2 regions of the Methylocystis sp. WRRC1 genome follow, and region 2 is predicted to be linked to the other one. Evidence: riboswitches for the same ligand, from Rfam matches in the RefSeq annotation. Region 2 holds a riboswitch; the other holds the start of a gene.
What was found. Region 2 has a riboswitch for thiamine pyrophosphate ahead of thiC (phosphomethylpyrimidine synthase ThiC). Riboswitches for the same ligand answer to the same signal wherever they lie in the genome.

Region 1 (15,819 bases), 1.7 Mb from region 2:
GTTTCTCCACCAGCTCTCCAGCGTCGGACCAAACAGCGGCTGCGCATAGCGCGGCAGTCTCGCGGGGCGCGCAATGTCGGTCGAATGCGCGATCCATTGTTCGGACGCGTGATACAAAGGCACGACATAAAAACCCGAAAGCAGCACGCGGTCGTAGGCGCGCACCGCCGTGACGAAATCCTCATGGCTCTGCGCCGCGAGCAGCGCCGCGATCAGCGCGTCGATCGCGGGCGACGACGCGCCTGCAAGATTGAACGACGCTTCTTGCGTCGCGCTGGCGGAGCCCCAGCGCATGCGCTGCTCATTGCCCGGCGAGGCGGAGGCCAGCCACTGGCCGATCATCATGTCGAAGTCGAATTTCTGGCGCCGGCGCTGATACTGCACTTCATCGACGAGCCGCACGCGCGCGTCGACGCCGATGCGCTGGAGCGAGGAGGCGTAGTTGAGCGCGAGCCTCTCCTGATTGCGGTCCTTGACCATGATCTCGAAGGCGACGGGCTCGCCGTCCTTCGTCAGCGCGTCGCCTTCGACGCGATAGCCGGCGGAGGCGAGCAGTTCGAGCGCGCGTTTCGCCATCTCGCGGTCGCGGCCCGTGCCGTCGTTCACCGGCGGGCGCCATGTTCCTTCCAGAATGTCGGGGCGCACGGCGTCGGGGAAGGGGGCGAGCAGCGCGCGCTCCTTCGCGCTGGCGGGACGGCCCGAGGAGGACAGCTCCGACTCGTCGAAGAAGCTTTTGGTGCGCGTGTAGAGGCCCGAATATAGATTGGCGTTGACCCATTCGAAGTCGAACATCATGCCGAGCGCTTCGCGCAGGCGAATGTCGCGGAACACGGGCTTGCGGGTGTTGAAGACGAAACCCTCGAGACCCTTCGGGTTATCGTTCTTCAGCGCCTCCTTCACGACGCGCCCCTCGCGCAGCGCCGGGAAATCATAGCCCGTCGACCAGCGGGTGGTGCTCGTTTCCTCGCGATAATCGAGAAGCCCCGCCTTGAAGGCCTCGAACAGCGAATTGCCGTCGCGGAAATACTGGATGTCGATTTCGTCGAAATTGTAGAAGCCGCGCTGGCTGGGAATATCCGCGCCCCAGTAGTTTTGATCGCGTCGCAGCAGCAGCCGCGCGCCGGCTGTCGCGTCGTCGATCACATAGGGGCCGGAGCCGAGCGGCTTCGCCAGCGTCGCGTCGGCGAAGCGCTCGACGTCCGTCGCATGTTTCGGCAGCACCGGCATGATGGCGAGAATGAGCGGAAGCTCGCGGTCGCCGATGCCGGAGAGGTCGAACTTCACCGTCTGCGCATCGGGCGCGTCGACGGATTTCACCAGCCCGTAGGCGATGCGCTGCTGCGGCCGGCCCTTCGTCTTGAGCAGGTTGAAGGAGAACAGCACGTCCTCGGAGGTAATCGGCTTGCCGTCCGAAAAATGCGCGCGCGGGTCGAGATGAAAGGTCACGCGCGTGCGGGCGGCGTCGACGTCGATCGATTTTGCGATCAGCGGATAGAGCGTGAAAGGCTCGTCCTGCGAGCGCGCCATCAGGCTCTGGAAGACATTGCCGACGAGCCCCTGCGCCGCCGAGCCCGATTTGAGGTTGAACGGATTGAGGCTGTCGAAAGTGCCGGCGAGGCCGACGCGCAGCCTCCCGCCTTTCTTCGCCTGCGGCTCGGCGTATGGGAAATGATCGAAGTCGGGCGGCAGGGCCGGCGCGCCATGCATGGCGAGGCCGTGAGTCGGTTCCGCGGCGCTTGCGGGCGCGGAGAGTAAAACGCCCAGAAAAGCGACGACGAACGGGCGGAGTCCGGCGCGGCGCGCGCGAATCGCTAAAGTCATCATGCCTCGACCATAGTCCAACCTCCGGCGGCTTGAAGCAGGGGCCATGCCTCATTCGGCCGCATTTTTTGGCTTTTTCCGTGAAAACCGCGCCCTGCGGGGCGCCGGAGCGCCGTCGAACGGCTGGAAATCGCCGCTGCGACCATGTATGAGCTTGACGTTCGTCTCGCCGCCAGGGCGCGACGGGCCGAAACGCGGTATGGGGCAAGGGTTCCACGGCGTCGGGTTTTTGGCGCCGCAGCGTGCGGGCGGGCCCCGCGATGACGCGACCTTGAAACTTCTTTCCGGCGTCGTTGGGCGCCGGCCAGCTGACAATCGAAAGGGACTTATCGATGTCGATCTACTTCCCGCGGTCCTGCGCGATCGCCCTTGCCGGCGCCATGTTGCTCGCCGGCGCAGCGGCGCAGGCCCAGCAGGCCCCCGCAGCCGGCGGCGCTCAGCAGCCCCAGCAGCAGGCGGCGCAGCCCCAGGGGCCGATCACGGCCACTCTCGCCCCGGTGCAGCCCGACTGGACGAAGGTCTGCGGCTCAGACCCCCAGACCAAGAAGGAAATCTGCTACACGACCCGCGACTTCGGCGCGGTCGGCAAGGAAGGCGATCCGCCGCAGCCGCTGCTCGCCCTCGCCGTTTACGATCCCAAGGGCGACGACACCAAGATCATCCGCCTCCTCCTGCCGCCGGGCCTGATGCTGAAGCCGGGCTTCCGCTTCGCGGTCGACAAGGGCTCGATGGAGTCGGGCGCCTTCGAGATCTGCTTCCCGAACGGCTGCTTCGCCGAGGCGAAGGTGAAGAAGGCGCTCGTCGACGGCATGAAGAAGGCCGAGAAGATGACGGTCGTCGTCAAGAACCAGGCCAACAACGAGGTGACCTTCTATCTGCCGCTGACCAATTTCGGCAAGGCCTTCGACGGCCCGGCGGTCGACCCGAAGGTGCTCGAGGAGCAGCAGAAGAAGCTGCAGGAAGAGCTCCAGAAGAAGGCCGAGGAAGAGCGCAAGAAGCTCGAGGCCGCGAAAGGCGCCGCCGCCCCGGCTCCGGCCGGGAAGAAGTAAGTTCGTCGCAGAACAGAAACGCCCGCGAGTTTTTCGCGGGCGTTTTTTTGTCCCTTGCTATCGAAAGGTCTGGCGGCGCAGCCGCCCATTGAACCTCAATGCCTTTTCGGCGCGCGCACGCGATAGACGCCTTCCTCGTCGCGCTCGAAGGTCTCCTCGACCTGCGGATGGCGCACGGGGTCGCCGGAGGTGTCGGGCACGAGATTCTGCTCCGACACATAGGCGACATATTCGGTTTCGGCATTTTCGGCGAAGAGGTGGTAAAAGGGCTGGTCCTTGCGCGGGCGCAGCTCCTCGGGGATCGACAGCCACCATTCCTCGGTGTTGGCGAACACCGGGTCGACGTCATAGATCACGCCGCGGAACGGGTAGCGGCGATGCTTGACCACCTGGCCGATCGCGAATTTTGCGATGCTCTCTCGCGGCATTCTTACGACGCCTTTTACGCGGTGTTCACTCCGGCTTTTTCGTAGCGCAGGGCGGCGGGCGTCGTCAACGGCGCCCGAAAGCCGTGCGGGGCGCCCGCGACGGCGCTATGGGGAAAAGTCGGACGCCTACTGTGATTGCAGCGCCGCGACGCCCGGCAGGGTCTTGCCCTCCAGCCATTCCAGAAAGGCGCCGCCGGCCGTGGACACGTAGGAAAATTCCTGCCCCGCATGCGCCTGGTTGAGCGCCGCCACCGTGTCGCCGCCGCCCGCGACCGAGAGCAGCTTGCCTTCGACCGTGAGACGCGCCGCCGTCTGCGCGACGGCGTTGGTGCCCTCGTCGAAGGGCGGCAGCTCGAAGGCGCCGAAGGGGCCGTTCCACACCAGCGTCCTGCACTGCGCGAGCAGCGCCTCGACATGGGCGACGGTCTTCGGCCCGACGTCGAGGATCATGTCGTTTTCGCCGACATGGTCGACCGAGACGATATGGGAGGGCGCATGTTCCTCGAATTTCTGCGCCACCGTGGCGTCGACGGGCAGGACCACGACGCAATTGGCCGCCTTCGCCTTTTCGAGAATGTCGCGGGCGGAGCCGGCGAGGTCGTGCTCGCACAGCGACTTGCCGACCGCCTTGCCTTGCGCGGCGAGGAAAGTGTTGGCCATGCCGCCGCCGATGACGAGATATTGCACTTTGGAGACGAGATTGCCGAGAAGCTCGAGCTTGGTCGAAACCTTGGCGCCGCCGACGATGGCCATCACCGGCCGCGCGGGACTGGTGAGCGACGACTCCAGCGCCTCGAGCTCCGCCTGCATGGTGCGGCCGGCGTAGGCCGGGAGCCTGTGGGCGACGCCCTCCGTCGTGGCGTGGGCGCGATGCGCGGCCGAGAAGGCGTCATGCACGAAAATGTCGCCGAGCTTCGCGATTTCCTCGACGAAGGCCGGGTCGTTCTTCTCCTCGCCCTTTTGGAAGCGGGTGTTCTCCAGAAGCGCGATGTCGCCGTCCTTCATTGCGTCGACGACGGCGGACGCAGGCGCTCCGACGCAATCGTCGGCGAAGGCGATCTTGCGCTTGAGATAATGTTCGAGGGTCGGCAGCACCTGACGCAGCGAATCCTCGTCGACGCGCTGACCCTTGGGGCGCCCGAAATGGGAGAGCAGGATCACCTTGCCGCCCTTCTCCGCGATCTCGTTGATCGTCGGCAGAATGCGCTCGATGCGGGTCGTGTCGGTGACGCGCGTTTCCTCCATCGGCACGTTGAGATCGACGCGCAGCAGCACGCGCTTGCCTTTGACGTCGACGTTATCGAGGGTGCGGAAGGAGGCCATTCGCCACTCCAATCGTTCTTCAAAAAAGGCCGACGCGGACCAGGGCGGTCCGCGTCGAAATGTCAGGCGGCGGTCCTCAGATCAGCGAGCCGATCAGCGCCGCGGTGTCCGTCATGCGGCCCGAGAAGCCCCATTCATTGTCGTACCAGCTCAGGATGGAGACGAGATTGCCGTCCATCACCTTGGTCTGGTCGAGATGGAACGTCGAGGACGCGGAATTATGGTTGAAGTCGCAGGAGACGAGCTTCTCCGTCGTATAGGCGAGCACGCCCTTCATCGGACCATCGGCGGCCGCGATGATCGCGGCGTGGATTTCGTCCTTGGTCGTCGGGCGTCTGGCGACAAATTTCAGGTCCACGGCCGAGACGTTGGGCGTCGGCACGCGAATGGCGTAGCCGTCGAGCTTGCCGTTGAGCTCCGGCAGCACGAGGCCGACGGCCTTGGCGGCGCCCGTCGATGTCGGGATCATGGAGAGCGCCGCGGCGCGGGCGCGGTAGAGATCCTTGTGGAAGGTGTCGAGCGTCGGCTGGTCGCCAGTGTAGGAGTGGATCGTCGTCATGATCCCCTTCTCGATCCCGATCGCGTCGTTCAGCACCTTGGCGACCGGCGCGAGGCAGTTCGTGGTGCAGGAGGCGTTGGAGACGATGAGGTGATCCTTCGTCAGCTTCTGATGATTGACGCCATAAACGACCGTGAGGTCCGCGCCGTCGCCAGGGGCCGAGACCAGCACGCGCTTCGCGCCGGCGTCGAGCAGCATCTTCGCCTTGTCGCGCGCGGTGAAGAGGCCCGTGCATTCCAGCGCCACATCGACGCCGAGGTCCTTGTAGGGAAGTTCGGACGGGTTCTTGATGGCGGTGACCTTGATCGGGCCGCGGCCGACGTCGATCGTGTCGCCGGCGACCTTCACTTCCTGCGGGAAGCGGCCGTGGACGGAGTCGTAGCGCAGGAGATGCGCGTTCGTCTCGACCGAGCCGAGATCGTTGATGGCGACCACCTCGAGGTCCGTGCGGCCGGATTCGACGATGAAACGGAGGATGTTGCGGCCGATACGTCCGAAGCCGTTGATCGCCACTCTCACGGTCATTTGGCAAAACTCCTTATCGCCGCCGGCTGGCTCATGGGCGGCTCTGGCCTGCGGCGCGGGCGCGTCGCGCCGGCTTTTCGAGGCGAGGGTGTGATAGCACCTCGCGCCCCCCTGTCAACGCGCCCTTCGGTCGCGACCGGCAGCTTGGGATTTGTCCGATTCATGCTACCAAACGATTGGCGGCGAATCGGCGCCGAAACCTCTCCTGCCCCTCCCGAACTGGGCGACGCTCGGCGATGACGAATCCTGAAAAGCTCGACGGCGCGCTGGCGCGCTTGACCGCGGCGCTCGACCAGCTGGAACGCTCGGTCTCCCTCAAGCTCGAGGACGACGTCTCCAGCGCCGAGCTGGAGGAGGAGCTCGCCATCATGCAGGATGACCGCGCCCGGCTCGCGCTCGATCTCGACGCCGCGCTCGCGCGGATCAGCGCGCTGGAGAAGGCCCGCGACGAGGTGTTGCGCCGGCTCGACGACGCCGGCGCCGGCGTCGCGGCCGTGCTCGGCGGAACGAACAGAGGCTGAAATGGCCGCCGTCGTCGTCACCATCGCCGGGCGGACCTATCGCATGTCCTGCGAGGACGGCGAGGAGCCGCGGCTCGAACAGCTTGCGCGCTATGTGGAAGGCAAGATCCTCTCGATGCGGGAGGGCTTCGGCGAAATCGGCGACCAGCGCATCGTGGTGATGGCGGCGCTGGCCATCGCGGACGAGGCGACCGACGCGCGCGGCAGGGCGCAGGCGATGGAGATGGACATCGCCGCCCTGCGCGCGGAACTCGACGCCGCGCGAAAGGCGAGCGCCGCGATGGAGGCTCGCGTCGCGGGCGCGCTGGAGGACGCCACGCGCCGGCTGGAGCGGCTCAACGCCGATTTGCAGAAATCCGCAGCCCCGCGCGACGAATTTCCCTAACCCGCCCGGCGCCTTCGCGCGAAAAAAATCCCATGGGTCCGCCATGGGATTTTCGCTGTCGTGACGACGACGGACCTTTACTTGCCCCAGTTCTCGATGCTCGGGTCGCGCTTGGCCTTTTCGAGATTGTCCGCCTGTTCGGACAATTGATAATTGCGGTTTTGCGCGGCCATCGCCTCGACGCCGTCCTTGAGAATGGCGATCTTCATCTGCTCGGTCGCGAGATGGTTCAGCTCGTTGATCCATTGATTGAGGTTGAGCAGCAGCTTGCTCTTGCGCTCGGCCTGCACTTCGCGGCTGGGATTGGTGTCCTTGGCGATTTCGAGCTCCGCCTTGGTGTCCTCGATCATCTTGTCGAGGCCCTTGAGCTTCTCCTCGAGCGCGGCGACCTGATCCTGCGCGCCGTCCTTCGCCTTTTCGAGGGCTTCCGCGGTTTCCTTCTTCGCCTTCTCGAGATTGTCGAGGCCGTTCTGCAGCCAGCTCGTCTGAATGTTCAGCAGGGCGTCGCGGGCGATGCCGGTGAGGTTGAAACCGTTGGGAATCGGAAAATAGGGGCCGAGTTTCGCCGCCTGCGCGGGCGCGGCCGAAAAGCCGATGGCGCCGCAAAGGGCGAGCGCGGCGAGCGTCGCGCGGACGCCGGCCATTTTCTTGTTGCCGAACATGAATGTTTCTCCCGGATATGCGCGCTGATTCTTGTCGCTCGCGCGCTTCTTGGTCGCCAAAGTGGGCTATCGCCGCCTGTCTGGCAAGAGCGAAGCGCCGCGCCCGGGCGCGCTTTTCTCCGCAATTCAGACGCTTGACGCCGCCGGCTGTTTCGCGCGACTCTCATCCAAAGCCGGGGGAGCCCCGCCCGGCGGCCGTCGTCGCGCCGCCAGGGGGCTGAGAGGCTGCGGAGCGCGTCCAGGGCGGACGCGGGGCGTGGCGACCCTTCGAACCTGATCCAGTTGAATGCTGGCGGAGGGATGGTGTTTCGCTTGTCGACGGAAAGGGGCGCGCCATGCGCGCGCGGGTGATCGGCGCCGGCGTCGCCGGTCTGTGCGCCGCCCATGAGCTGGCGCGCGCCGGCGTCGAGGTGGAGCTGGTCGAGCGCGCCGCCGCGCCGGGGCAGGGCTGCTCGCGCTACGCCGGCGGCATGATCGCCCCCTGGTGCGAGCTGGAGAGCGCCGAGCCGATCGTCGCGAAGCTCGGTGAAGAGGCGCTGGACTTCTGGACGCGCGAAGTTCCCGTCGCCGCGGTCGCCGGCAGCCTCGTCGTGGCGCCGCCGCGCGAACGCGCCGAACTCGCCGACTTCGCCCGCCGCACCGAACGGTTCGAGCGGCTCGACGCCGCCGGCCTCGCCGCGCTGGAGCCGGATCTCGCCGGGCGCTTCGACGCGGCGCTCTATTTTCGGCAAGAGGCGCATCTCGACCCGCGCGCTGCGCTCGCTGCGCTCGCCGCACGCCTTGCTGCAATGCAAAATGTTGCGCAGCATTTCGGCGTCGAGGCCGAAACGCTCGCCGGGGAGCCCGACTGGATCGTCGATTGCCGTGGCTTCGCCGCCCGCGACGCGCTGCCCGGATTGCGCGGGGTGAAAGGCGAGATGCTGATTCTGCGAAGCGACGAGATTTCGCTTGCGCGTCCCGTGCGGATGCTGCATCCGCGCCGCCCCGTCTATGTCGTGCCGCGCGGCGGCGGGCTCTTCATGGTCGGCGCGACCATGATCGAGAATGAGGAGCGCGCGCGGGTGACGGCGCGCTCGGTGGTGGAGCTCGTCAATTCCGCCTTCGCCATCCATCCCGCCTTCGCCGAGGCCGAGATCGTCGAGACGGGCTCCGATGTCCGGCCGGCTTTCCCTGACAATCTCCCGCGCCTTACAAGACGCGGGCGCACTCTCTATATCAATGGACTTTACAGACACGGTTTCCTGCTCGCGCCGGCGCTGGCGCGTCGGGCGGTCCGCGTCATTCTCGATGACGCTCGTTTCCCGGAGGTCATGGATGCAGATTGAAGTGAACGGCCGCCCGCTCGAGGTGAGCGCGACGACGTTGCAAAGCCTGCTCGCCGAACTCGGCTATGGCGACCAGAAGGTCGGCACGGCGCTCAACCACGAATTCGTGCGCGACAAGGATCGCGAAATCACCGTGCTGCACGAGGGCGACGCGGTCGAGATCGTCACGCCGCGGCAGGGCGGTTGATGACCGCCGCCGATCCCCTGACGCTCTACGACGCGACATTGCGTTCGCGCCTGCTGCTCGGCACGGCGCGCTATCCTTCGCCCGCGATTCTCGCCGACGCCATTCGGGCCTCGGGATGCGAAATCGTCACAGTGTCGCTGCGCCGCGAGGCGGGGGGCTCCCGCGCGGGCGAGAGCTTCTGGGGCCTGATCCGCGATCTCGGCGTGCGGGTTCTTCCCAACACCGCGGGTTGCCGGACCGCCAGGGAAGCCATCGCCACGGCGCAGATGGCGCGCGAGGTTTTCGCGACAGACTGGATCAAGCTCGAAGTCATCGGCGAGGAGGACACGCTGCAGCCGGACGTCTTCGGGCTCGTGGAGGCGGCGCGGGCTCTCGCCGCGGAAGGCTTCAAGGTCTTTCCCTATACGACCGACGATCTGGTCGTTGCGGAAAAGCTGCTCGACGCCGGCTGCGAACTGCTCATGCCCTGGGCGGCGCCGATCGGCTCGGGGCGCGGCCTCAACAATCCTTTCGCGCTGCGGGCGTTGCGCGCGCATTTCCCCGACGTTCCGCTCATCGTGGACGCGGGGCTCGGCGCGCCGTCCCACGCCGCCGCCGTGCTGGAGACGGGCTATGACGCGGCGCTGCTCAACACGGCCGTCTCGCGCGCGGGCGATCCCGTCGGCATGGCCCGCGCCTTCGGCCTCGCGGTCGAGGCCGGCCGCGCGGCCTTTCTGGCCAAGCCCATGACGCCGCGCGACATGGCCGAGCCCTCGACGCCCGTCATCGGCCGGCCTTTCGACAAGCTCGGATAAGCCCCTATTTCCCTTTGCGCTTCGCCCGTCTATGGCTGGTTGCGACAAGGAGCCGCCGGTGACAGCGCTGAATCTGGATCCCTTCTATCTCATTGTCGAAAATTCCGACTGGCTCGCGCGCCTGCTGCCGCTGGGCGTCAGGCTCGCGCAGCTGCGCGTCAAGGATCGGCCCGAACCGGAGCTGCGCGGGGAAATCGCCCGCGCCCGCGATCTTTGCCGCGCGGCCGGCGCGCAGCTCATCGTCAACGATTACTGGCGTCTCGCGATCGACGCGGGCTGCGACTTCGTGCATCTCGGGCAGGAGGATCTCGACACGGCCGACATCGACGCGCTGCGCCGCCATGGCGTGCGCTTCGGCGTTTCGACCCATGACGACGCCGAACTCGACCGCGCCCTGTCGCTCGCGCCCGATTATGTCGCGCTCGGCCCGGTATGGCCGACGCTGCTGAAAACGATGAAATTCGCCCCCCAGGGGCTCGACAGGCTCGGCCTCTGGAAGCGGCGCATCGGCGACATTCCGCTCGTCGCCATCGGCGGCCTGACGCCCGCCCGCGCCTGTCTCGCGCTTGCCGCCGGCGCCGACAGCGCCTGCGTCGTCACCGACGTTTTGCGAGCCAGAGATCCCGAATCGCGCACCATCGAATGGCTCATGGCGACCGCTCCCTGGCGCGACAAGCCGGAGCTGACGCGTCCCTTCGCGCCGGATCATTCCGGCGCCCGCGTCTTTCCCTCGCCCAATCACGGCCCGCGCGCGAAGCCAATCTCTGCGCTCATTCTGCATTACACCGGCATGCCGACGGGCGAGAGCGCGCTGGAGCTTTTGTGCAGCCCCATCGCGGAAGTCTCGGCTCACTATTTTGTCGAGGAGAACGGCCGCGTGCTTCAGCTCGTCCCGGAGGAGCGGCGCGCCTGGCACGCCGGGGCGAGCTTCTGGGCCGGCGAGACGGATATGAACTCCGCTTCTATCGGGATCGAGATCGTCCACGCCGGCCATATCGACCCGCGCCCCTTTCCCGAGCCCCAGATCGCGGCCGTGGCCGCGCTTTCGCGCGACATCTGCGCGCGGCGAAACATTCCGCCGCAGCGTGTGCTGGCCCATTCCGACATCGCCCCGCGCCGCAAGATCGATCCCGGCGAATTCTTTCCCTGGGAGACGCTCGCCCGATGCGGCGTCGGCCGCTGGCTCGCGCCGGCGCCGCCCGACGACGGGCCAGCGCTGGAGCCCGGCGCGGGCGGGCCGGATGTTGCGCAACTGCAGCGGAGGCTGGCGGATTTCGGCTATAAAATGGTCGAAACCGGCGTCTATGACGAAGACACCGCGGCGACCGTCGCCGCCTTTCAGCGGCATTTTCGTCCCGCCCGCGTCGACGGGCGCGCCGACGCTTCGACGCTCGACATTCTGAACCGCCTTCTGGCGGTTTGAGGACCTTCCATGACAAAACAATCGAAACGCGCCGTGGTCGTCACGGGGGCCTCGACGGGAATCGGCGCCGCCTGCGTCGAAATGCTGATCGACCGCGGCTTTTTCGTCTTCGGCTCGGTTCGCAGAACCGAAGACGCCGCGCGCCTTCAGGCGCGCTTCGGCGCCGATTTCGCGCCGCTCATGTTCGACGTGACCGATGGCGCGGCGGTCGCGCGCGCGGCGCAGGAGGTCGAGGCGAGCCTCGGCGGGGCGACGCTCGCCGGGCTCGTCAATAATGCGGGCATTGCCGTGCCGGGGCCGCTGCTGCATCTGCCGGTCGAGGATTTCCGCCGCCAGATCGAGACCAATCTCGTCGGCCAGCTGCAGGTCGTCCAGGCATTCGCGCCCCTGCTCGGCGCGCGCGCGCCGCAAGGCGGGCCGCCGGGCCGCATCGTCAACATGAGTTCGGTCGCCGGCCGTTTCGCCACGCCCTTTCTGGGTGCGTACAACGCCTCGAAATTCGGGCTCGAGGGTTTTTCGGACGCGCTGCGGCGCGAGCTCATGATTTACGGGATCGACGTCATCGTGATCGAACCGGGTATGATCGCGACGCCGATCTGGGACAAGGCCGACAACGCCGACTTCACCCATTTCGACAGGACGATCTACGGGCCGGCGGCGCGGCGCGTGCAGAAATGGGCGGTCGAGGGCGGCCACGCCGCGCCGGGGCCGGAGAAGGTCGCGGAAGCCGTGTTGCGCGCGCTGACGTCGCCGCGCCCCCCTGCGCGCATTCCGGTCGTCGTCAACAGATTTCTCGGCTACACGCTGCCCGGCCTGCTGCCGGCGCGGCTCGTCGACTGGCTCACCGCGCGCCGACTTGGTTTCTCCGAGACGCGCGAGAAACTTCGCGCCGACGCGCTACAATCGCAATCGACCGCCGATGGAGGAGAAAATGGCCAATGAAGCGCAAATCCAGCACGGGACAGTCTGCTGGAGCGAATTGAACGTCCATGACGTGAAGCGCGCCCAGAAATTCTACGCCGAAACGCTCGGCTGGCGCTTCGACCCCATGTATATGGGGGACATGACCTATTGGATCATCGTGTCGGGCGACAAGCGCGTCGGCGGCATGTTCGAGATGAAAGGCCCGCGCTTCGAGGGCGTTCCCGAGCATTGGCTTACTTATATCGCGGTCGACGACGTCGATGCGCGCGTCGCGAAGGCGGTCGCCGCCGGCGCGACGATGTGCCTCGAACCGCACGACATCGCGGGGGTCGGCCGCATCAGCGTCATCCTGCAACCCGGCGGCGGCGTGGTTGCGTGGATGACCCCGAAGCCGCCGGCGGCGGCGCGCACCTGAGGCGGCGCCTTACAGTCGCGTGGTTTCGTCGATCTCGCCGGGCCTGAAATGCGTCACGAATTCGCAGGCGAGCCCGTCGTCGAAAAAGCGCACGACGGTCGCCGGCGTATTGCCGATCACGACCTGCTCGCCCAGCAGCGGGGTCAGCTCGGTCTCCAGGGCGACGCCCGAGAGCGACAGGCTCCTGATCCTGACGATATGCTCATCGCCGCGCGCTAGACGCAGGACAGTCAGTTCCATCAGTGGAACGATGCGTTCGTGCCGTCTGCGTTCATCGACCGCAAGCGCGGAGCGATTCGCGTACCATGTCAGCTGATCGGCGAGTCTTTCGCGCTTCTTCGGCGAGAGCTGCAGGCTCATTTCGAAGCCGATCTCCGTCGCCCGCGTGGCGAGGCCCGCGAAGCGTCCAAGGTCTCTCAGGTAAAGCACCACCTTTTCGCCGGGCATGGCTTTCACCGGCGCGAAAAGCGACGCCTCGCCGGGCGAGATTTCGAAAGTGTGACAGGGATATTCCTCGCTCGATTTCAGCATGTATCGTCCATGCAATGAAACCTGAACGCGCCGGAAACGGTTCGTCGTGAAATGTGCGATCGAGTGTAGAAGATTGACGCCCATGAACGACACCGGGGGAGATAATTTCATCCAAATTCATCCCCCATCGCAAGGCGCGCGGCGCATTGTCGATGGCGGACCGGATTTTGAAAAGCCTAGCCGAGGCGGCCGCAGGCAGAAAGACGGATGCGGCTCTTTGGAACGGATTCGACTCGAACGAAGTGTGCGGCGCCTTGATTACAATAGGACATTTTAGCGAAAAAAGACGCTTCGCGCCGCGATGGCGCGGATTTTCGTCAGTCTTTGCTGCGAAAGTCGATGGAACTTTCGAAAGATCCATCGTCGATCACAATAGCGATCCGGAACATTGCAGGAACGACAATATCCGCAACGAGCGGCTCGTTCCGGACGGGCGGAAGAGCTCCGGGAGCGCGATCGGGCGAGCGTCGAGGTCGCCCGATAGAAGAGCGGGCGATGGCTGAAAGCCCTAACTAAGGGCGTCGCTTTCAACGTGCATCTCGCGTGAGCAAATTAGCGCGGCCCCCTTGCCCGGAAGTTTCTTCAGGGGTTCCGGTCAGCCTAGTTGATAGATATAGGAAGCGCTGATCCCGTGTTTCTTCGCGATTTTCGAGACGGGCACGCCAGCCTTTCGTTCAGCCTTCAACATCTTGCGGAACGCCGCCAGATCTTTTCCCGCCCGGCGAATCCTGACCGCGCCCTCGCCTCCATTGGCTCGGCCCGACTTTTTGGCCCCACCCGCTTTATCGATAAGATCCTGAGCGATTACAATAATTTTCTTGAGTTGGGCGATTTCCCTGGGGGTAAGCGTCATCAGTAGCCTCGCAGACAGGTTTGGCAAGTCAAGCTAGAGTTAAAGACGAGTTTTATAAACAGTTACTTAATACGTCAATAACTCAACTCCTCAGACATCATCCCTCGTCGCCGGAGTTTGGCGAGCGTGCATGTATGTCCGAAGCAATCTGAAACTGACTGGAGCATGTCATGCGTATGTCTGAACAGCATATTACGGCACAATGCATTTACATAGCAACTGTAATTTCAATTTCCAGTTGCGTTCTTTCCTCCGATTGAAACAATCGGCGTTGCGCCACTAGTAGGAGCTGACGTGGCGACTGCGGTGTTGAGGACGCAGTAAAACTAAGCCTGCCCTGAAATTCATCCGGAGGTTGGTCAACGAGCAGCGCCCATGCGTTCTCGGCGGCGCGGGTGATGAAATCAGCCGTTCGCCGCATGAAAAATGTCGCCGGCGAGGCGTTGGTTCCGCCATGAGGGAATTCGACGTAAGACGCCCATCGGCGAGATAGGCTGCGGTAGTGATTTTGTGAAGGAATTTGGCAAGTTACTAAAATTTTGCATTATCGGATCAGACGGAATTCCCCCGAGGCGGTTGCAGCCGATGCAGTTTCCTTCAACAAAGGTTGGCAGCGAAGAATTACGCCTTTCGACAGAGTGAAGTTGGCTTCAGGCGATTCCCCGGATCAAACATGAGGCGAGATAATCTGATCGCGAGGACGGTCTCGCCATTCCGATGCTCGCGCTCCGGAATATCAACCAACTGTACACGCCGAATTCGATGAGACAGGTGAGTGACGCCTTCGATGGGCGGCCGGAGAAGCCTTGCCGAGTCGAGAGCCGCATTTCATCGTGATCGCGCGCGAGCGCCGGGATCACTCCGGTTTTGATCGAACAGGAGACTATCGCGCCCCGGCGGCGCTTCCCGGCGCGGACAGGGCGCGCTCCGCTCGAAAATGCGCTCGGGACGTCACAGTGCGGTCAAACTTCGAGATGAAAAGGCGCGCGGGACACGCCGCGTTGACCGTGAGCAACGGGGCGCGTAACGTCCCCGCAAGAAATTATCCTTGCCACGTTTGATCGGGAGCCGTGTGGCTTTCCTTCTTCCCGATCGCCTATGACCGGCCCGCGCGCCGCCGTTAAGGGGCCGGACTTGGCCCCACGTCACGATGAGGCGGTATTGCAAGCGTCGACTTCCACAATTTCCGCCGACGCGGACAAAGCGCCTCTGGAGATTGCGAAAGACGTCCGGCTCCAGGACGGCGCCCTGAGCGCGACGTCGGGCGAGCCCTGGCTCCGTTTCCGTTCGATCGAGGCGTTTCGGCCGGGCCGGCTCGTGGAAATCCGCTATGCGTCGAGCCCTTTCGATTCGCCCGTCCGGCCGCTGCTTCGCTTCTGGCGGGGCGGAGGGGAATTCCGGGATGAAATTCTCCCGGCGCCCTGCGAAGGCGTCGGGATCTGGGTGGGCCGCGTCCCGAAAGAACCAAGCGAGGTCTGGCTCAGCCCCACCAATCGGCCGGGCCGTTTCGATTTCCGGCTGATCGACGTTCGGCCGGCGTCCTTTCTCAGCGTGGCGCGCCGGGCGGCGCGCGTCCCGAAGCGACTGTTTTTCGCGGTTTGCGCCGGGTGGGTGGGCTTGAGCCGGGAATCGGAGCTCAATTGGCGCTGGGCGCTGGGCGGCGAGGCCCTGTCGACTTATCCCGCCTGGCGGGCGGCGCGACGCGATCACGCCGTCACGGGACTTGATCTGCCGCGCAGCGACTGGCGCGTCGGCCCGACCGTGAGCCTGCTTCTCGACCTCCACGGCGCCACGGGAGCCGAGATCGACGAGAGTTGCCGCGCAGTCGCGGGACAGAGCTATCCGAATTGGCGCGTTCTGTTCATCGGTTCGCCGCAGGACGCCGGGGCGCAAGCGCGGCTGGCGGCCTGGGAGCGCGAGGGGGGATTTGCGCGCTTCGCTCCGGACAAAATCCGTTTCGAATCGGGCGAACTGATCGGACGCCTTTCAGCCGGCGATCGGCCGGAGCCGAACGCCTTCGCCTGTTTTGTCGAACATTTCGCGCGTCAGCCCAAGCAATTGCTCGCCTATTCGGACGCGACGCGCGGCGAAGGC
Region 2 (15,819 bases):
GACCTGACGCCATGACGCTGATCGCGGCTATACAAGCGATGAACTTGAATGGATGCGACTTTGAATCGCGCATGTGAAACGCCCTCTGCAATAAAATCGAAAACGAGAAACATTGTATACAATTTGTTAGGATTCGCGGCGGCCGCGCAACCTTCAAAGAAACGCAATAAAACAAATATCGGGGAGTGTTGCGATCATGACACGCTGCAACGGCGCCTCCTCGAGGCGTCGCTGCAGAATTTTCAATGCTCCAGCACCGTCTTCGACGCCACGGTCGAGTCGGCGTTGAGCCGGTATATGATCGGCACGCCTGTCGCGAGCTCCAGCTTCGTCACGCTCTCGGGCGTCAGCTGGTCGAGCACCATCGCGAGCGCGCGCAATGAATTGCCATGCGCCGCGACCAGCACGCGCTCGCCGCGCATCACCGGCGGCAGAATGCGCTGGCAATAGAAAGGCAGAACGCGCGCCACCGTGTCCTTCAGGCTTTCGCCGCCGGGCGGCGGCACGTCATAGGAGCGCCGCCAGAGATGCACCTGCTCCTCGCCCCATTTCTCGCGCGCCTCGTCCTTGTTGAGGCCAGAAAGATCGCCGTAATGACGTTCGTTCAGCGCGCGGTCCTTAACGGTCGGCACGCCGGACTGACCCAGCTCCTCGAAGATCAGCTCCAGCGTGTGCTGCGCGCGGATCAACGCCGAAGTAAAGCCGATGCTGAACAGCAGGTCGAGCTTCTTGAGCTCCTGCCCCGCGCGACGCGCTTCCTCTATTCCGAGCGGCGTCAGGTCGGGATTCTTCCAGCCGGTGAAAAGGTTCTTGGCGTTCCATTCGCTCTGGCCGTGCCGGACGAGGACGAGTGTGCGATGCATGCTCATTGGGGTCTCGTGAAGGTCAGTGGCCGGAAAGGCCCAGCACGTCGGCCATGGAGTAGAGCCCCGGCGCCTTGCCGCGCGTCCAGAGCGCGGCCGCCAGCGCGCCGCGGGCGAAGATGCCGCGGTCCTCGGCCCGATGCGACAGCTCGATGCGCTCGCCGGCCCCGGCGAAATACACTGTATGATCGCCGATGACCGTTCCGCCGCGCAGGCTCGCGAAGCCGATGTCGCCGGTCTTGCGCGCGCCCGTCATGCCGTCACGGCCGCGCGCGCTGTGTTCGGAAATGTCGATCCTCCTGCCCCGCGCCACAGCCTCGCCGAGCAGCAGCGCCGTGCCCGACGGAGCGTCGACCTTCAGCCGATGATGCATCTCGACGATTTCCGCGTCCCATGCCGGCCCGAGCGCCTGCGCCGCGCGCTCCACGAGAACAGCGAGCAGATTGACGCCGAGGCTCATGTTGCCGGAGCGCACGACCGCCGTCTCCCGCGCCGCCACGGCGATAGCGTCGAGGTCTTCCGCCGACAGTCCGGTCGTGCCGATGACATGGGCGACGCCCGCCCCGGCCGCGGCCTTCGCCATGGCGATAGTGGCGGCGGGACAGGAAAAATCGACGACGGCGTCGGCCCCGGCGAGAGCTGCGGCGACATCGCTGGTCACCGGAACGCCATTCGGCCCCTGCCCGAAGGCGGCGCCGCTGTCGGCGCCGATTGTCGCGGCGCCTTCGGCCTCGAGCGCCGCGACGAGGCGGACGCCCAGAGTATCGGGGATGACCTGCGTCAGCATACGGCCCATACGGCCCGCGGCGCCCACAACGACCAGACGCAAATCGTTCATCTTTGGAAGTCCCCGCCCGCAATTCGAGACGCGCTTGCGACGACTCGTCCCCTCAAACGCGCTCTCCCTATACAGGCGGCGGGGCAGGATGAGAAGCGGGCGGATTGTCGCCTTGGGCGATGAAAACCCACCCGAACGGGTAGTTATTTCGGCTTGGGGCGGAAGGCTTTCACGCGCGCCGGATCGGTCTCGATATAGGCGGCGCCGATGAGATCGAGGCAATAGGGCACCGCCGGCATGACGGCGTCAAGGCAAAGCTCTATCGCCGCCGGCTTGCCCGGCAGATTGATGACGAGGCATTTGCCTCTGTGCGCCGCCAGCTGGCGCGACAGGATCGCGGTCGGCGTCTGGGCCAGCGAGACGCTGCGCATGAGTTCCCCGAAACCTGGCAGTTCGCGCGGACAGGCAGCGAGCGTGGCCTCGGGCGTCAGGTCGCGCGGGCTCGGCCCCGTGCCGCCGGTGGTGACGACGAGATCGCAGCCGACATTGTCGGCCAGGTCGATCAGCGTGTCGCGCACGCTCTCGAAACCATCGGGAATAACGCGCCGCTCGATGCGGAACGGCGTCGTCAGCACGGCGGAAAGATAGGCCTCGATCGCCGGGCCGCTCTCGTCCTTGTAGACGCCGGCGCTGGCCCGGTCGGAGGCGGTGACGACGCCGATGACGGCGTCGCGCTTCGTGTCGGTCATGTGATTTCTCCCGCCGCCTGTTTGGCGCCTCGCGGCGGATTTGTCAGCCCATGGGGCGCCGGCGCTCTACGCCGGCTCCGCTACAGTCCCTGGCCTTGCGGCATGGCTCGGCCAGATTTCGTTGTATTGGGCCATGGCGTCGTCGATCGTGGCGGCGAAATGCACCTGCGGCGGACGCACGCCATGGGCGAGCAGCGCGCGCCGAATATCGGCATTGGCGCCCGATATGAAAAGCTCCACACCCCTGTGGTGCGTCTTGTGCGCGAGCCCTTCCATGACATTGCCGCCGGTCGAATCGAGGAAAGGGACCGCCGAAAAATCGATGATCAGACCCCGGTGCGTATCGGAGATTCGATCCAGCACGGAGCCGATCGACGCCGCCGCGCCGAAGAAGAACGCGCCGGTGATCCGGTAGATGACGACTTCGGGATCCGCCGAGCGGGCCTCGTCGTAACCCGCCTCGTCGTCCGGCGCGTCCTCGCCGACGTAGGGCATATGGGTTTCGACCTCGGTCGCCTGCGACATTCTGTGAATGAACAGAACAGAACCCAGAGCGAAGCCGACGGTGATGGCCTCCGTCAGGTCGCGGAAGATGGTGAGGAAGAAGGTCGCGGCCAGAACGGCGGCGTCGCCCCAGCCCGATCTCAGCAGGACCGCAATGGCGGGCCGCTCGATCATGTTCCACGCGACGATTGCGAGCACTCCCGCGAGCGCCGCCAGAGGAATGAAAGAGGCGAGTGGCGCGGCAAGCAGCATGAAAAGGAGCAGGAAAACCGCATGCAGCATGCCCGCTACCGGACCATGCGCGCCGGCGCGAACATTGGTCGCCGTTCTCGCGATCGTGCCGGTCACGCAGAATCCCCCGAAAAGCGCGGCGCCGATATTCGCCGCGCCCTGCGCGACCAGTTCACAATTCGACCGATGACGCCGGCCGGTCATGCCGTCCGCAACGACCGCCGAGAGAAGCGACTCGATGGAGCCCAGCAGCGCGAAGGAAACCGCCGCCGGAAAAACCGCCCGAATTTTTTCGATGGAGAAATCAGGCAGGCTCGGCGCGGGCAGAACATTGGGGATGCCGCCGAATTTCGAGCCGATCGTCGTCACCGGAAGCCCGAGGGCCGCCGTGACCGCCGCAGTCGCAACGACGGCGATGAGCATTCCCGGCCAATGGGGGCGCACCTGCTTGAGGCCGACGATGACCGCGACCGTCGCAAACGAAAGTCCCATTGCGGCAGGCGTGAGCGTCGGAAGCGCCGACCACAGCACGGGCAGTTTTTCGAGGAGTTCCCCGGGCTCTCCGCCCGCAGGAAGCGTTAGCCCAAGGAGTTCCCTGATCTGGCTGGCGAAAATGATGACTGCGATGCCGGCGGTGAAGCCGACCGTGACGGGAAACGGGATGAATTTGATGAAGGTTCCTAGCCGCAGGAAGCCGATTGCTGCCATGATCACGCCGGAGAGGAATGTCGCGAGGATCAGGCCGTCCATTCCATGTGTAGCGACAGTCGTCGCCACCAGAACGATGAAGGCTCCGGCGGGCCCGCCAATCTGAAAACGCGATCCGCCGAGCGCGGAAACGAGAAAACCGCCCACGATCGCCGTGAAAAGCCCCTGCGCGGGGCTCGCGCCGGAAGCGATTGCGATCGCCATCGACAACGGCAGCGCGACAATGGCGACCGTCAGACCCGCGATCGCGTCAGCCCGCAGCTGCGCTAGGCCATAGCCCTCCCTCAGCACCGTCAACAGCTTCGGCATGTAAAGTTCCGCGAGACCGCTGCGTTCGGACTGCCGTGTTCTTGCGATGGTTGGAACGGACAATTCTGATCTCCCTGATCTCGAGCGCGCGCGCCGGGCGGGTTTTCGCTGCGTAGCAAAGGGACGCAACGTTCTTCCGTGCTCGACCGGAACGGTTGCTCGTCATCGAGTTTCCGGAACGCGTTCATCCGAAGCGGGGCTTCCGCGAGAATTCGATCTCGCCCGTTGACGCGATAGCCCGCCCCGCGGCGCGTATTCGGAGCCCTTCCGGGATGTTTCCGGATTCTTTCCCGAATGTGTCTCCAATTAAGCATCAATATCGTAATTTCATAGCTCCACACTAACAAATATCGCTAAATCCAATGTGAACTCGCCGAGAGCGGGGATTTCGCCCCGCTGCGGGGATAGAGTGGCGCCATTGGGAGGCGCGAGACATTCGTGAGTCTTGGTCCCATGACAAAAAATATTTCTGGAGCTTTGCTCTTTTGTTTCTGGCGGCTTTAGTCGTCCGATAGCGAAATCCGGGTCTTTCCGGCGAATTGCTGCGAGGAATGAAACAAGCGGCGGACAGCGATGCAATCGATAGAAAGACTTCTACTCGAGAACAAGGTTTGGGCGGCGGAAACAAAGCAGCGAGACCCGAACTACTTCAAGGAAATGGCGCAGAACCAGAGCCCCGAGTTTCTCTGGATCGGCTGTTCGGACAGCCGCGTGTCCGCGGTCACGATCATGAACCTCAGGCCCGGTGAAATCTTCGTCCAGCGCAACATCGCCAATCAGATCATCGCAACGGACTTCAATTGTCTGAGCGTGATTCAATATGCGGTCCAGGTGCTGAAAGTGCGGGACGTGATCGTGTGCGGCCATTACAATTGCGGGGGCGTCAAAGCCGCGATGTCGCCTCAGGACCCGGAACTTTTGCTCGCCAACAAATGGCTGATGCACATCAAGGATCTATACAAGCTACACCGTGAAGAAATCGACGCGCTGCCGACCAGGAAGGAGCAACTTGAGCGTCTCGTGGAACTGAATGTTATCCATCAGGTCTACAACCTGTCTCATCTGTCGATCGTGCAGGACGCCTGGGAAAAGGACAGAAGCCCGACGATCCACGGTTGGGTCTACAGCATCAGCGACGGCATCCTTCAGCCGCTCATCACATTGCCGCCGGGCAGCGACATCGACGTAATCTTCAAGCAGAAGCGTGTGCGCAAGACGCCCGTCCCGGCGGGCTGACGCCGAACGGCGTCGAGGCGCAACCGCCGAACAGAAACGCCCGGCCGAAGCCGGGCGCGTGACTGAACCTCGGGAGAGAGGTCCGAAGCTCAGACGAACATTCCGAAGATGCCGGAAAGAATGGCGAAGACGATGACTGTCGCCGTGACGATGCCGACGTCGTTCGTGCCCCACATGGCGAGGATAAGACCCAGGACCGCTCCTGCCGCGCCGCAGATGTAGACGTTCGGCGTCATGGCGAAATCAAAGGAACGCATGCCGGTGTATTTGTCCTTCGGCATGCCGGGCTTGTCCATGTTCGAGTCGCTGCTGGACATATTGGATCCTCCTTCGGGACGCGCGCTCCACGGGCGGATTTCAAAGGGCGGAGCGACGAAAACTACGAGAGTCAAATTGGTCCTGTGGATGGGGTCCGAATAGACTGTTTGTGGTCAAAAGGGGGCCGTTCCTCGCCAAAGTGACTCGAACAAAGCGACGCTGGAGCTGCCGGAAACGTCGGCTTCGGCGCCTGGCCCCTGTCGGACGAAAAAAGCCGGTCGCATTTCCGCGACCGGCTGGAGGCCTTCCGAGGCTCGCTTTGGAGAGTTCAGCCCTCCACGTAAATCTTCGCGCCCTTCTCGAGAAACTCCGCGCTCTTTTCGGCCATCCCCTTCTCACGTTCAGCGATGGCGGCGGCCTCCTCCCGCAGGTCGCGCGTGATCTGCATGGAGCAGAACTTCGGCCCGCACATCGAGCAGAAATGCGCGACCTTGTGCGCCTCTTTGGGCATGGTCTCGTCGTGATATTCCCGCGCCGTGTCGGGATCGAGGCCGATGTCGAACTGATCGTTCCAGCGGAAATCGAAGCGCGCGCGGCTCATCGCGTCGTCGCGCTCACGCGCGGCCGGGTGACCCTTGGCGAGATCGGCGGCGTGGGCGGCGATGCGATAGGTGATGACGCCCGTCTTCACGTCGTCGCGGTCAGGCAGGCCGAGGTGCTCCTTCGGCGTGACATAGCAGAGCATCGCCGTGCCGAACCAGCCGATCATCGCCGCGCCAATGCCTGACGTAATGTGATCGTAGCCCGGCGCGATGTCGGTGACGAGCGGGCCGAGCGTGTAGAAAGGCGCCTCGCCGCAGGCCGCGAGCTGCTTGTCCATATTGGCCTTGATCTTGTGCATCGGCACATGGCCGGGGCCCTCGATCATGACCTGGCAGCCCTTGTCCCAGGCGATCTTCGTCAATTCGCCCAGCGTCTCCAATTCCGCAAATTGCGCCGCGTCATTGGCGTCGGCGTTGGAGCCGGGCCGAAGCCCGTCGCCGAGCGAGAAGGAGACGTCATACTTTCGCATGATGTCGCAGATCTCGTCGAAGCGCTCGTAGAGGAAGCTCTCCTTGTGCTTGGAGAGACACCAGCGCGCCATGATCGAGCCGCCGCGCGAGACGATGCCCGTGACGCGATTGGCCGTCAGCGGCACATAGGCGAGACGCACGCCAGCGTGGATGGTGAAGTAATCCACCCCCTGCTCCGCCTGCTCGACGAGCGTGTCCTTGAACACTTCCCAGTCGAGCTTGAGCGCGTCGCCGCCGACCTTCTCGAGCGCCTGATAGATCGGAACAGTGCCGATTGGCACGGAGGCGTTTCGGATGATCCAGTCGCGGATGTTGTGAATGTTGCGGCCGGTCGAGAGGTCCATGACCGTGTCGGCGCCCCAGCGGATCGCCCAGACCATCTTCTCGACTTCTTCCGCCACGGATGAGGTCACGGCTGAATTGCCGATGTTGGCGTTCACCTTCACGAGGAAGTTGCGGCCGATGATGACCGGCTCCAGCTCCGGGTGATTGATGTTCGCCGGAATGATCGCGCGGCCGCGCGCGATCTCGTCGCGCACGAATTCGGGCGTCACGAATTCGGGTATCGCGGCGCCGAAGCTCTCGCCGTCGGCGATGCGCTCTTTTGCGGCGTCGAAGGCGCGCTCGCGGCAGAGGTTCTCGCGATGCGCGACATAGATCATTTCTTCCGTGACGACGCCGGCGCGGGCAAATTCGAGTTGCGTGACGGGCGCCGATCCGGCGGCGCGATAGAGCGTGCGCTCGGCCGGGCACGGCGGCACGAGACGGTCGCCCTCGGCGAAGCCATTGTCCTCGGGCTTGATCGCGCGGCCCTGATAGGTCTCGAGCCCCGTGCGCGCTGCGAGCCACGGGCGCGCCGAAGGAAGGCCCGCCGAGAGGTCAGGCGTAAAGGCCTCGCATGTATATGGCCCCGACGGGTCATATACGCGCAGCGGCGGCTCGCCCGCGGACGGGTCCAGCGTGATTTCGCGACAGGGAACGCGAATGTCGTCGCGACCCGGGGGTGAGGAATAGATCTTGCGCGACTTGCCGATCGGGCCGGTGGTGACGCTCGCGGGCGTGCGTTTGTCGTGGATGTTCATGTCGCGCTCCTTCATCGCGCTCCTTAAAGGGGAGCGGACGTGTGGGCCGGGGCACGAAGCGCGGAATACGGGCCAGAGGACCGAAGCGGCCCTGAAACTGGCATTCCCTCCGCCGGCATGACCCGGATCAGGTTCGACGGGTGCTTCTCAGCCGCGAACGCGGCGCCCCTCGCCATTGGAAGGAAGGTAGCGTGTTAGCCCTTTTGTCGCAAGGTCGCCGCCCAAGTCGGGCAGTTCACAACATCGACGCGCGGAAGCGCTCGATGTCGCAAGAGATCCCGACGAGGGCGCGCAGGTCCAGCGGCTGAAAAAAGCGGCAAATGTTGAATGTCCGGAATGAAACCCCGGGGCTTTCCCCTGATGGGGTAAGCTGCTTTACATTTAGGATGATCCACTCCAATCCGGATACCGCATGACGCCGCGAAACTTCCAGGGTCTCACCTCCGGGGAAGCCGCTCGCCGCCTTGCGCAGTTCGGACCCAACGCCCCGCCCGAGGCGCCGCCGCTCGGTTTCTTCGCCATCGCGCTTCGCACGCTGAAAGAGCCGATGTTCGCGCTGCTCGTGGCGGCGGCGGCGCTGTATCTCTTCGTCGGAGACCTTGGCGAGGGCCTGTTCATGGTGGCCGGCGCGGCGGCGTCGATTTCGCTGGTCGTCGTGCAGGAGTTGCGCAGCGAGCGCGCGCTGAAGGCTTTGCAGCGGCTCGCCGAGCCAATGGCGCATTGTCTGCGCGACGGCGAGCAACGGCGGATCCCGGCGCGCGACCTCGTGCCGGGAGACGTCATTCTCGTCGGCGAGGGCGAGCGGCTTCCGGCCGACGGCGTCCTCCTTTCGGGAGACGCCCTCGTCATCGACGAGTCGATCCTCACGGGCGAGTCGGCGCCCGTCACCAAGACGCTCGCGGGCGACGGCGCGGAGCTGGCGTTTCCCGATCCCGGCGGCGATTACACGCCCTTTCTCTATGCCGGCTCGATGATCGTGCGCGGCTCCGGCGTCGCGGAAGTCGCGCGCACGGGAGCGCGCACGGCGGTTGGCGGACTCGGCGCCTCGCTCGCGGCGATACAGGGAGAGCCGAGCCCCCTGCAACGCCGCACCGGCGAACTGGTTGCGAAACTCGGCGTGTTCGCGCTGATTTTCTGTGGGATCGTCATCGTCGCCTACGGACTCGTGCATGGCGACTGGTTCGAGGGGGCCATTGCCGGGATCACGCTGGCGATCGGTTTGCTTCCCGAAGAGTTTCCGATGGTGCTGGCGATATTCCTCGCGCTCGGCGCCTTTCGCCTCGCGGGCCGCAACGTGCTCGTCCGTCGTTCCTCGGTGACGGAAACGCTCGGATCGACGTCGATCCTCTGCGTCGACAAGACCGGCACGCTCACGCAAAACCGCATGACCATCACGGCCCTTTCCACGGGCCACGGAATAAATCCCGTTCCGGAAGCTCCGTCCGCGGACGAACATCGCTTGTTGCGCGCGGCGCTGCGCGCGTGCTCGCAGAACCCGGTCGATCCGATGGATCGCGCGGTCCATGCGCTCGCGGCGAAACTCGGCGTAACAACCGCAGGAACGCCGATCGAGAGCTTCCCGATCAGGCCGGAGCTTCTGGCCTTCATCCAGTCCTGGCGGGTCGAGGATGGTGCGACGAAGGCCGCGAAGGGAGCGCCGGAGGCGATCCTCCGTCTGTCTCATTCAACGGACGACGAGCGCGCCCGTTACAAGACCGTCGTCGAGGAGATGGCGAGACGCGGCCTGCGGGTCCTCGCGGTCGCGCAAACGCAACCCGCGCCCGAGGACCGCCTAGAAGAGGCAAGCTTCGCCGTTCTCGGCCTTCTGGCCTTCGAAGACCCCGTTCGCGACGATGTTCCTCACGCCGTCGCCGCAGCGCGGCGCGCAGGCGTGGCCGTGGCGATGATCACCGGAGACTATCCCGCGACCGCTCTCGCCATCGCCCGTGAGGCGGGAATCGACGCGCAAGCCGGCTTTCTCACCGGCGCCGACATCGTCGACACGCCGGCCGAGCAACTGCCCGACAAGATCCGCGACATTCGCGTCTTCGCGCGCGTGACGCCGACGAGCAAGCTCGCGCTGGTCGAGGCGTTCAAGGATGACGGCCATATCGTCGCGATGACAGGCGACGGCGTAAACGACGGTCCGGCGCTCGCCGCCGCGCATATCGGCATCGCCATGGGCCAGCGCGGCTCGGACGTCGCGCGCGAGGCGGCGCATATTGTGCTGCTCGACGACAGATTCGCTTCCATCGTCGCGGGCGTTCAGCTCGGACGCCGCATATTCACCAATCTGCGCAAGGCGCTCACCTACGTCACCGCAATCCATGTGCCGATAGCCGGTCTCGCGCTGGCGCCAATCCTGATGGGACTGCCGCCGCTCCTGCTGCCGCCGCATGTGGTGCTGATGGAACTGATCATCGATCCCACCTGCTCGCTCGTCTTCGAGGCCGAGCCCGGCGAAACCGACGCCATGCTGAGGCCTCCGCGCCCGCGCAACGAGCCCCTCTTCGGAACGCGCGACCTGACTCTAGGCGCTGTACAGGGCTTCATCGTGTTCCTGGCCGTGATGAGCGTCTACGTCATCGACAATGGCTTCGGCGTGCCCGAGCCCGAGGCGCGCGGCCTCGCCTTTGCGACGCTCATTGTCGGCAATCTCACGCTTGCGCTTTCGAACGCCTTGCCAAAGGGCGTATCGCCCTTCGCCCGCGAGAACATTATTTTCTGGGTGGTCGCGGCAGCCGCTCTGTCCATCCTCGCAGCGGGGCTTTTCTTTCCGCCGCTGGCGGGGCTCTTGCGCTTTGAGCCGCCAGACGGCATCAGACTGGCGTTTGCAGCGCTGCTCGCCGTGAGCGCGGGCGGCTGGTATGGGATGTGGCGCCGCCTTATCGACTTCTGAGCGCGCGCATCGTAGGAGCCTTCATGACCGACGCTTCCGGCGTTGTTAACCGCAAGTCCATGGCGATCATCGTGTCGAAGGGCACGCTCGACTGGGCCTATCCGCCTTTCATTCTGGCGACGACCGCCGCTGCGATGGACATCGACGCGACGCTGTTCTTCACCTTCTACGGCCTCGGGCTCTTGAAGAAGAAGCTCGACCTCGAGGTTTCTCCGCTCGGAAATCCGGCGATGAAAATGCCGATGGCCGGCATGCATCTCGGCATGCCCAATCTCGTCGCCGCCCTGCCCGGCGTCACCGCGGGCGCGACGGCGATGATGAAGAACATGATCGAGAAGAAGGGCGTGGCGAGCATTGAGGAACTGCGCGACGTCGCGCTCGAAAGCGGCGTGAAGCTCGTCGCGTGCCAGATGACCATGGACCTCTTCGAGTTCAAAAAGGAGGACATGATCGACGGCGTCTCCTTCGGCGGAGCCGCGACCTATCTCGAACAGGCGGTCAAGGCCGACGTGAACCTTTTCATCTGAACGGACGAATCATGGCTGATAAAACTGTCGACGCGCGCGGGCTGAACTGCCCGCTCCCGATCCTTCGCGCCAAGAAGGCGCTGGCCGAAGTGCCTGTCGGCGGCGCGCTCGAAGTCCTGACGACCGACCCCGGCTCGGTCGCGGATTTCGCCGCCTTCGCCCGCCAGACCGGGAACGAACTCGTGACATCGGAGCGGGAAGCCGAGCATTACCGGTATGTTATCCGACGTACCGCGTAGCGTGTAAAAGCCGATGATTGCCTCAGTCGCCCACATAACGACTGTTGCAATAACGTAACGACCATCCGAATTTTTATCTTGAGCGCTGCCTTAGCCTGCCTGCGACAAGGCAAGTCTGTTAATTTTTCGAATATCGCAAAAGCGTTTCAACGCTGCGACGCGATTTTCGAGACCAGACCGGGCCGCTCCAGATGACCAAATATTATTTGCGCCGATTCGCATTCGCCGTGTCCGCGATCGTCTTCGGAGCCGTCTCGGCGGCCCATGCGGCCGACGGTTATTTCCTGATCGGCTATGGACCACGCGCAAAAGCGCTGGGCGGCGCCGGTGCCGCCGATCAGCGTGACGCCATGGCGCTGTCGACTAACCCAGCGAGCATCGTCGGTCTGGAGCGCCAGTTCCAGCTCGGCCTGACCGGCATCGTCGCCGATCGCGGCTACAAGACGACCGGAACGCCGCGCGTGCTCGCGCCCGGCGAAGTGCAGAGCGGCCGCCCCTGGTTCCCGGTGCCGAACAGCGGCTACGTCCAGCCGATCGACGCCAATTCCGCATGGAGCATCGTCAGCTACGCCAATGGCGGCATCAACACCGCCTATGACTGGGGTCATTACCGTGCACCCTTCGGCGGTCCGCTCGGCGGCGGCTTCGCGGGCGTCGATCTGCATCAGGGCTTCATGAGCGTCGGCTACGCTCGACGCTTCGCCACGCCCCTCGGCGCGATCTCCATCGGCTTCGCGCCGACCATCGCCGTGCAGATGATCAATGTGCAGGGCCTCAAAATGTTGTCGCCCCTTTCCTCCAACCCCTGGGAAATGTCGGACATGGCCTTCGACTGGTCATGGGGCGGCGGCGTGCATGCGGGTCTTCTGTGGAGCATCACCGACAAATTCCGCGTCGGCTTCTCCGGCTCGACGCCGATGTGGATGTCGCGCTTCGACAAATACGCCGGCCTCTTCGCGGACGCCGGACGCTTCGACATTCCCGCCAACATGCAGGCGGGCCTTGCCTACGACGTCCTGCCGAACCTCACGGTCATGATGGACTGGCGGCATATTTTCTACTCGGCCGTGCCGGCGCTCGGGAACCCGACGAATCCCACGCTCTATCGTTCGCTCGGCACGGGCTCGGGTCCGGGCTTCGACTGGACGGACGTAGACTCCGGCGCCATCGGCGTCGAGTGGCGCTATTCTCCGGCGCTGACCTTGCGCACCGGCTATCACTACAGCACCAATCCGCTGCGCTGGCGCTCCGTGACGGTCAACGCCCTGTCGCCGATCATTAATCGCCATCATGCGAGCGTCGGCGCGAATTATGTCGTCACGCCGAATTCATCCGTGGATTTCGCCTTCGTCTACGCCTTCAAGAACTCCTTCACCGGCATCGAATGGATTCCGGCGCAGCCGGGTCTGCCCTTCGGCGCGCCGAACCCGCGTGCGACAATTTCACCCTGGGTACAGGGTATGGAGTTCACATTAGGCTATAATTATAAATGGGATGCGGGTGATCATTCGCTGATCCCCACCCATTTCTAGCGTTGTGACAGCTCCCCGACGACCGATGTGGACGTCTGACTGGGCGCGCCTTCAGCAACTGGAGGCGCGCCCGTTTTTTCAACCGACGACGATATTGGGGGCCGCGCGCTGCTTTTGCGTCTCGAGCAGCGTTTTCACCTTTGCCGCAAGATTGAGATAGACCGCCGCCTGCGGGCTGTTCGGCTCGGCGCCGACCACAGGGCGACCGGAATCCGAAGTCTCGCGAATCTTGATGTCCAGCGGCGCCTCGCCGAGGAAGGGAACGCCCATCTTTTCGGCGTCGTGACGCGCGCCGCCATGCGCGAAAATCTCCGACCGGCCGCCGCAATGCGGGCACAGGAAATAGCTCATGTTCTCGATGATGCCGAGGACAGGGGCTTCGACCTTCTGGAACATGGCGACGGCGCGGCGGGCGTCGATCAGCGCCAGGTCCTGCGGCGTCGAGACGATCACCGCGCCGGCGAGCGGCACCTGCTGGGCGAGCGTCAACTGCACATCGCCGGTGCCCGGCGGCATGTCGACGACGAGCGCATCGAGTTCGCCCCACTTCACCTCGCCGAGCATCTGCGTCAGCGCCTGCGTCACCATTGGCCCGCGCCAGACCATGGGCACATTCTCGTCGACGAGCAGGCCCATCGACATGATCTTGATCCCGTAGGCTTCGAGCGGCACGAGCTTTCCGCCCTCGACCGCCGGTTTTTGCGAAAGGCCGAAGAGGCGCGGCATGGAGGGGCCGTAAATGTCGGCGTCGAGCAGGCCGACGCGCCAGCCCTGCGCCGCGAGGCCGAGCGCCAGATTGGCGGAGGTGGTGGATTTGCCGACCCCGCCCTTCCCCGAGGCGACGGCGATGATGAAGCGGATCTTCTCCAGCGCCGGCGCAAGGCCCTTGCGCGGGGGCGGCGCGGCGGGCGCTCCGTGAGAATGGCCGTGGTGGTCATGGGCGTGGCTGTGGCCAGCGGCGCGCGGGGCGCGTTCGGCCGTGAGCGTCACGACGGCCGCCTCGACGCCCGCAATGGCCTTCACCGCTGTTTCGGCGGCCTTGCGCGCAGCCTCCCAGGCCGCGCCCTGCGCCGGGTCGCCGGCCAGCGAGACAAAGGCTTTTGCGCCCGACAAGGTGATCCCGCTAACCGCGCCCGCGAGCGGCGCGCCGCCGGGCCCGTAAAGATTTTCAAGAGCTTTGAGGATGTCCGCTTCAGTCGCCACCGGTCGCTCCTTGTCAATTTAGAGTTATTCTAGACAAGGATATGCCGCTATTCGCGTCCCGCGTCCATGGGAAACGGCTATTTGGACGCCGAACAGCAGCGCCCTTCCGTCTGCACCGGCGGACACGGAACGTCGCCGTATGAACAGAACACGCAGCAGTCGCCCGTCTTCGGGGTGAGCCGCGCGCGGCAGGACGGGCACTCATGCACGACGACGCAGGCGTCCTGCGGCATGGTCAGGATTTCCGAGGCGCCGCAGTGGGGGCAGGTAAGCGTGGACTGCAGCTTCACGCGAACAACGCCATCGGATGTTCGATCAGCCGCTTGAACTCCGCCAGCAGCTCGGCCCCGAGCGCGCCGTCGATGGCGCGATGGTCACAGGACAGCGTCACGCTCATGATATTTGCGACCGCCGCCGCGCCGTCGCGAACGACCATGCGCTGCTCGCCCTTCCCTACCGCGAGGATCGTCGATTGCGGCGGGTTGATCACGGCGGAAAAGTTGCGAATGCCGTACATGCCAAGATTGGAGACCGCCGAGACCCCGCCCTCATACTCATGCGGCTTGAGCTTGCGGTCTCTCGCGCGCGCGGCGAGTTCGTTCACCTCTTCGGAAATCTCGCGCACCGTCTTCGCCTGAGCATTGCGCACGATGGGCGTAATCAGCCCGCCCGGGATCGCTACCGCAACACCGATGTCGGAGGCTTTGTGCTCGAGCATCGAGTCGGGCGTGAAGGTGACGTTGGCCTCAGGCAAGCGCTGCAGCGCCAGCGCCAGCGCCTTGATCACGTAATCGTTGATGGACGTCTTCCATTCCGGCGCGCCATCGGCGCCCTTGGGCGCGGCGGCGTTGAACTCCTCGCGCAACCGCAGCAGCGCGTCGATCTCGCAATCGACCTCGAGATAGAAATGCGGAACGGTCTGGATCGACTCCGTCAGCCGCCGCGCGATGGCCTTGCGCATCGAGTCGTGCGGAATTTCCTCGTAGGAGTCGATCTCGTAAAATTTGCGCGTCGTCCCGGCGGAGGGCGGCGCGGCGAGCGGAGCCGCCGGAGTGGTTGACGGAGCCTTTCGGGCGCCGCCGCCGGCAATCGCGTCCTTCACGTCACGCTCGATGATGCGGCCGTGCGGACCGGAGCCTTGTAGCCCCGCAATATCGAGCCCCGCCTCCTTCGCCAGACGGCGCGCCAGGGGCGACGCGAAGATGCGCGGCGCGCCGCTGTCGGGTGTTACGAGCGCCATCGTCATGTCCTGTAAAGAACCGCCTTCGCCGCCGCGATTACTTCCGCCACGCTGGGCAGCGCAAGCTTTTCGAGATTGGCGGCGTAAGGCATGGGCACGTCTTTTCCGGTGACGCGCATGACCGGCGCGTCGAGATAATCGAACGCCTCCTGCTGCACCCGCATGGCGATCTCCGCCGAGACGCCGCACTGCGCCCATCCCTCCTCGATCGCAACGCAGCGCCCGGTCTTCTTCACGGATTCTATGACTGTCGCGCTGTCCATCGGGCGCAACGTCCGCAGGTCGATGACCTCCGCCTCGATCCCATCCTTGGCGAGTTCATCGGCGGCGGCGAGCGCATAGGTCATGCCGATCGAGAAAGAGACGAGGGTCACGTCCTTGCCCGCGC

Region 1: linked by a shared signal. The riboswitch ahead of LG047_RS09200 (FAD-dependent oxidoreductase) and the one ahead of thiC (phosphomethylpyrimidine synthase ThiC) in region 2 are both predicted to bind thiamine pyrophosphate.

Annotation. Positions count from the first base shown of each region.
Region 1 is NZ_JAJFZJ010000001.1:1,901,155-1,916,973, reverse strand. It holds gene LG047_RS09240 (extracellular solute-binding protein) at 1-1,821, opposite strand, end outside; gene LG047_RS09235 (invasion associated locus B family protein) at 2,154-2,870, shown strand; gene hspQ (heat shock protein HspQ) at 2,966-3,298, opposite strand; gene pgk (phosphoglycerate kinase) at 3,425-4,621, opposite strand; gene gap (type I glyceraldehyde-3-phosphate dehydrogenase) at 4,698-5,705, opposite strand; gene LG047_RS09215 (DUF4164 family protein) at 5,942-6,226, shown strand; gene LG047_RS09210 (cell division protein ZapA) at 6,228-6,611, shown strand; gene LG047_RS09205 (hypothetical protein) at 6,689-7,273, opposite strand; TPP riboswitch at 7,439-7,592, shown strand; partial or broken gene LG047_RS09200 (FAD-dependent oxidoreductase) at 7,609-8,595, shown strand; gene thiS (sulfur carrier protein ThiS) at 8,588-8,785, shown strand; gene LG047_RS09190 (thiazole synthase) at 8,785-9,579, shown strand; gene LG047_RS19745 (thiamine phosphate synthase) at 9,638-11,002, shown strand; gene LG047_RS09175 (SDR family oxidoreductase) at 11,012-11,944, shown strand; gene LG047_RS09170 (VOC family protein) at 11,934-12,341, shown strand; gene LG047_RS09165 (PilZ domain-containing protein) at 12,351-12,983, opposite strand; gene LG047_RS09160 (hypothetical protein) at 13,468-13,725, opposite strand; gene LG047_RS09155 (glycosyltransferase family 2 protein) at 14,887-15,819, shown strand, end outside.
Region 2 is NZ_JAJFZJ010000001.1:190,684-206,502, reverse strand. It holds gene LG047_RS01010 (hypothetical protein) at 1-73, opposite strand, end outside; gene LG047_RS01005 (2,3-bisphosphoglycerate-dependent phosphoglycerate mutase) at 243-869, opposite strand; gene dapB (4-hydroxy-tetrahydrodipicolinate reductase) at 886-1,701, opposite strand; gene mog (molybdopterin adenylyltransferase) at 1,845-2,390, opposite strand; gene LG047_RS00990 (SulP family inorganic anion transporter) at 2,457-4,142, opposite strand; gene LG047_RS00985 (carbonic anhydrase) at 4,716-5,378, shown strand; gene LG047_RS00980 (hypothetical protein) at 5,468-5,695, opposite strand; gene thiC (phosphomethylpyrimidine synthase ThiC) at 5,965-7,791, opposite strand; TPP riboswitch at 7,878-7,971, opposite strand; gene LG047_RS00970 (cation-translocating P-type ATPase) at 8,204-10,690, shown strand; gene LG047_RS00965 (DsrE/DsrF/DrsH-like family protein) at 10,714-11,217, shown strand; gene LG047_RS00960 (sulfurtransferase TusA family protein) at 11,229-11,456, shown strand; gene LG047_RS00955 (OmpP1/FadL family transporter) at 11,648-12,988, shown strand; gene LG047_RS00950 (Mrp/NBP35 family ATP-binding protein) at 13,067-14,191, opposite strand; gene LG047_RS00945 (GDCCVxC domain-containing (seleno)protein) at 14,269-14,481, opposite strand; gene LG047_RS00940 (2-oxo acid dehydrogenase subunit E2) at 14,478-15,431, opposite strand; gene LG047_RS00935 (pyruvate dehydrogenase complex E1 component subunit beta) at 15,434-15,819, opposite strand, start outside.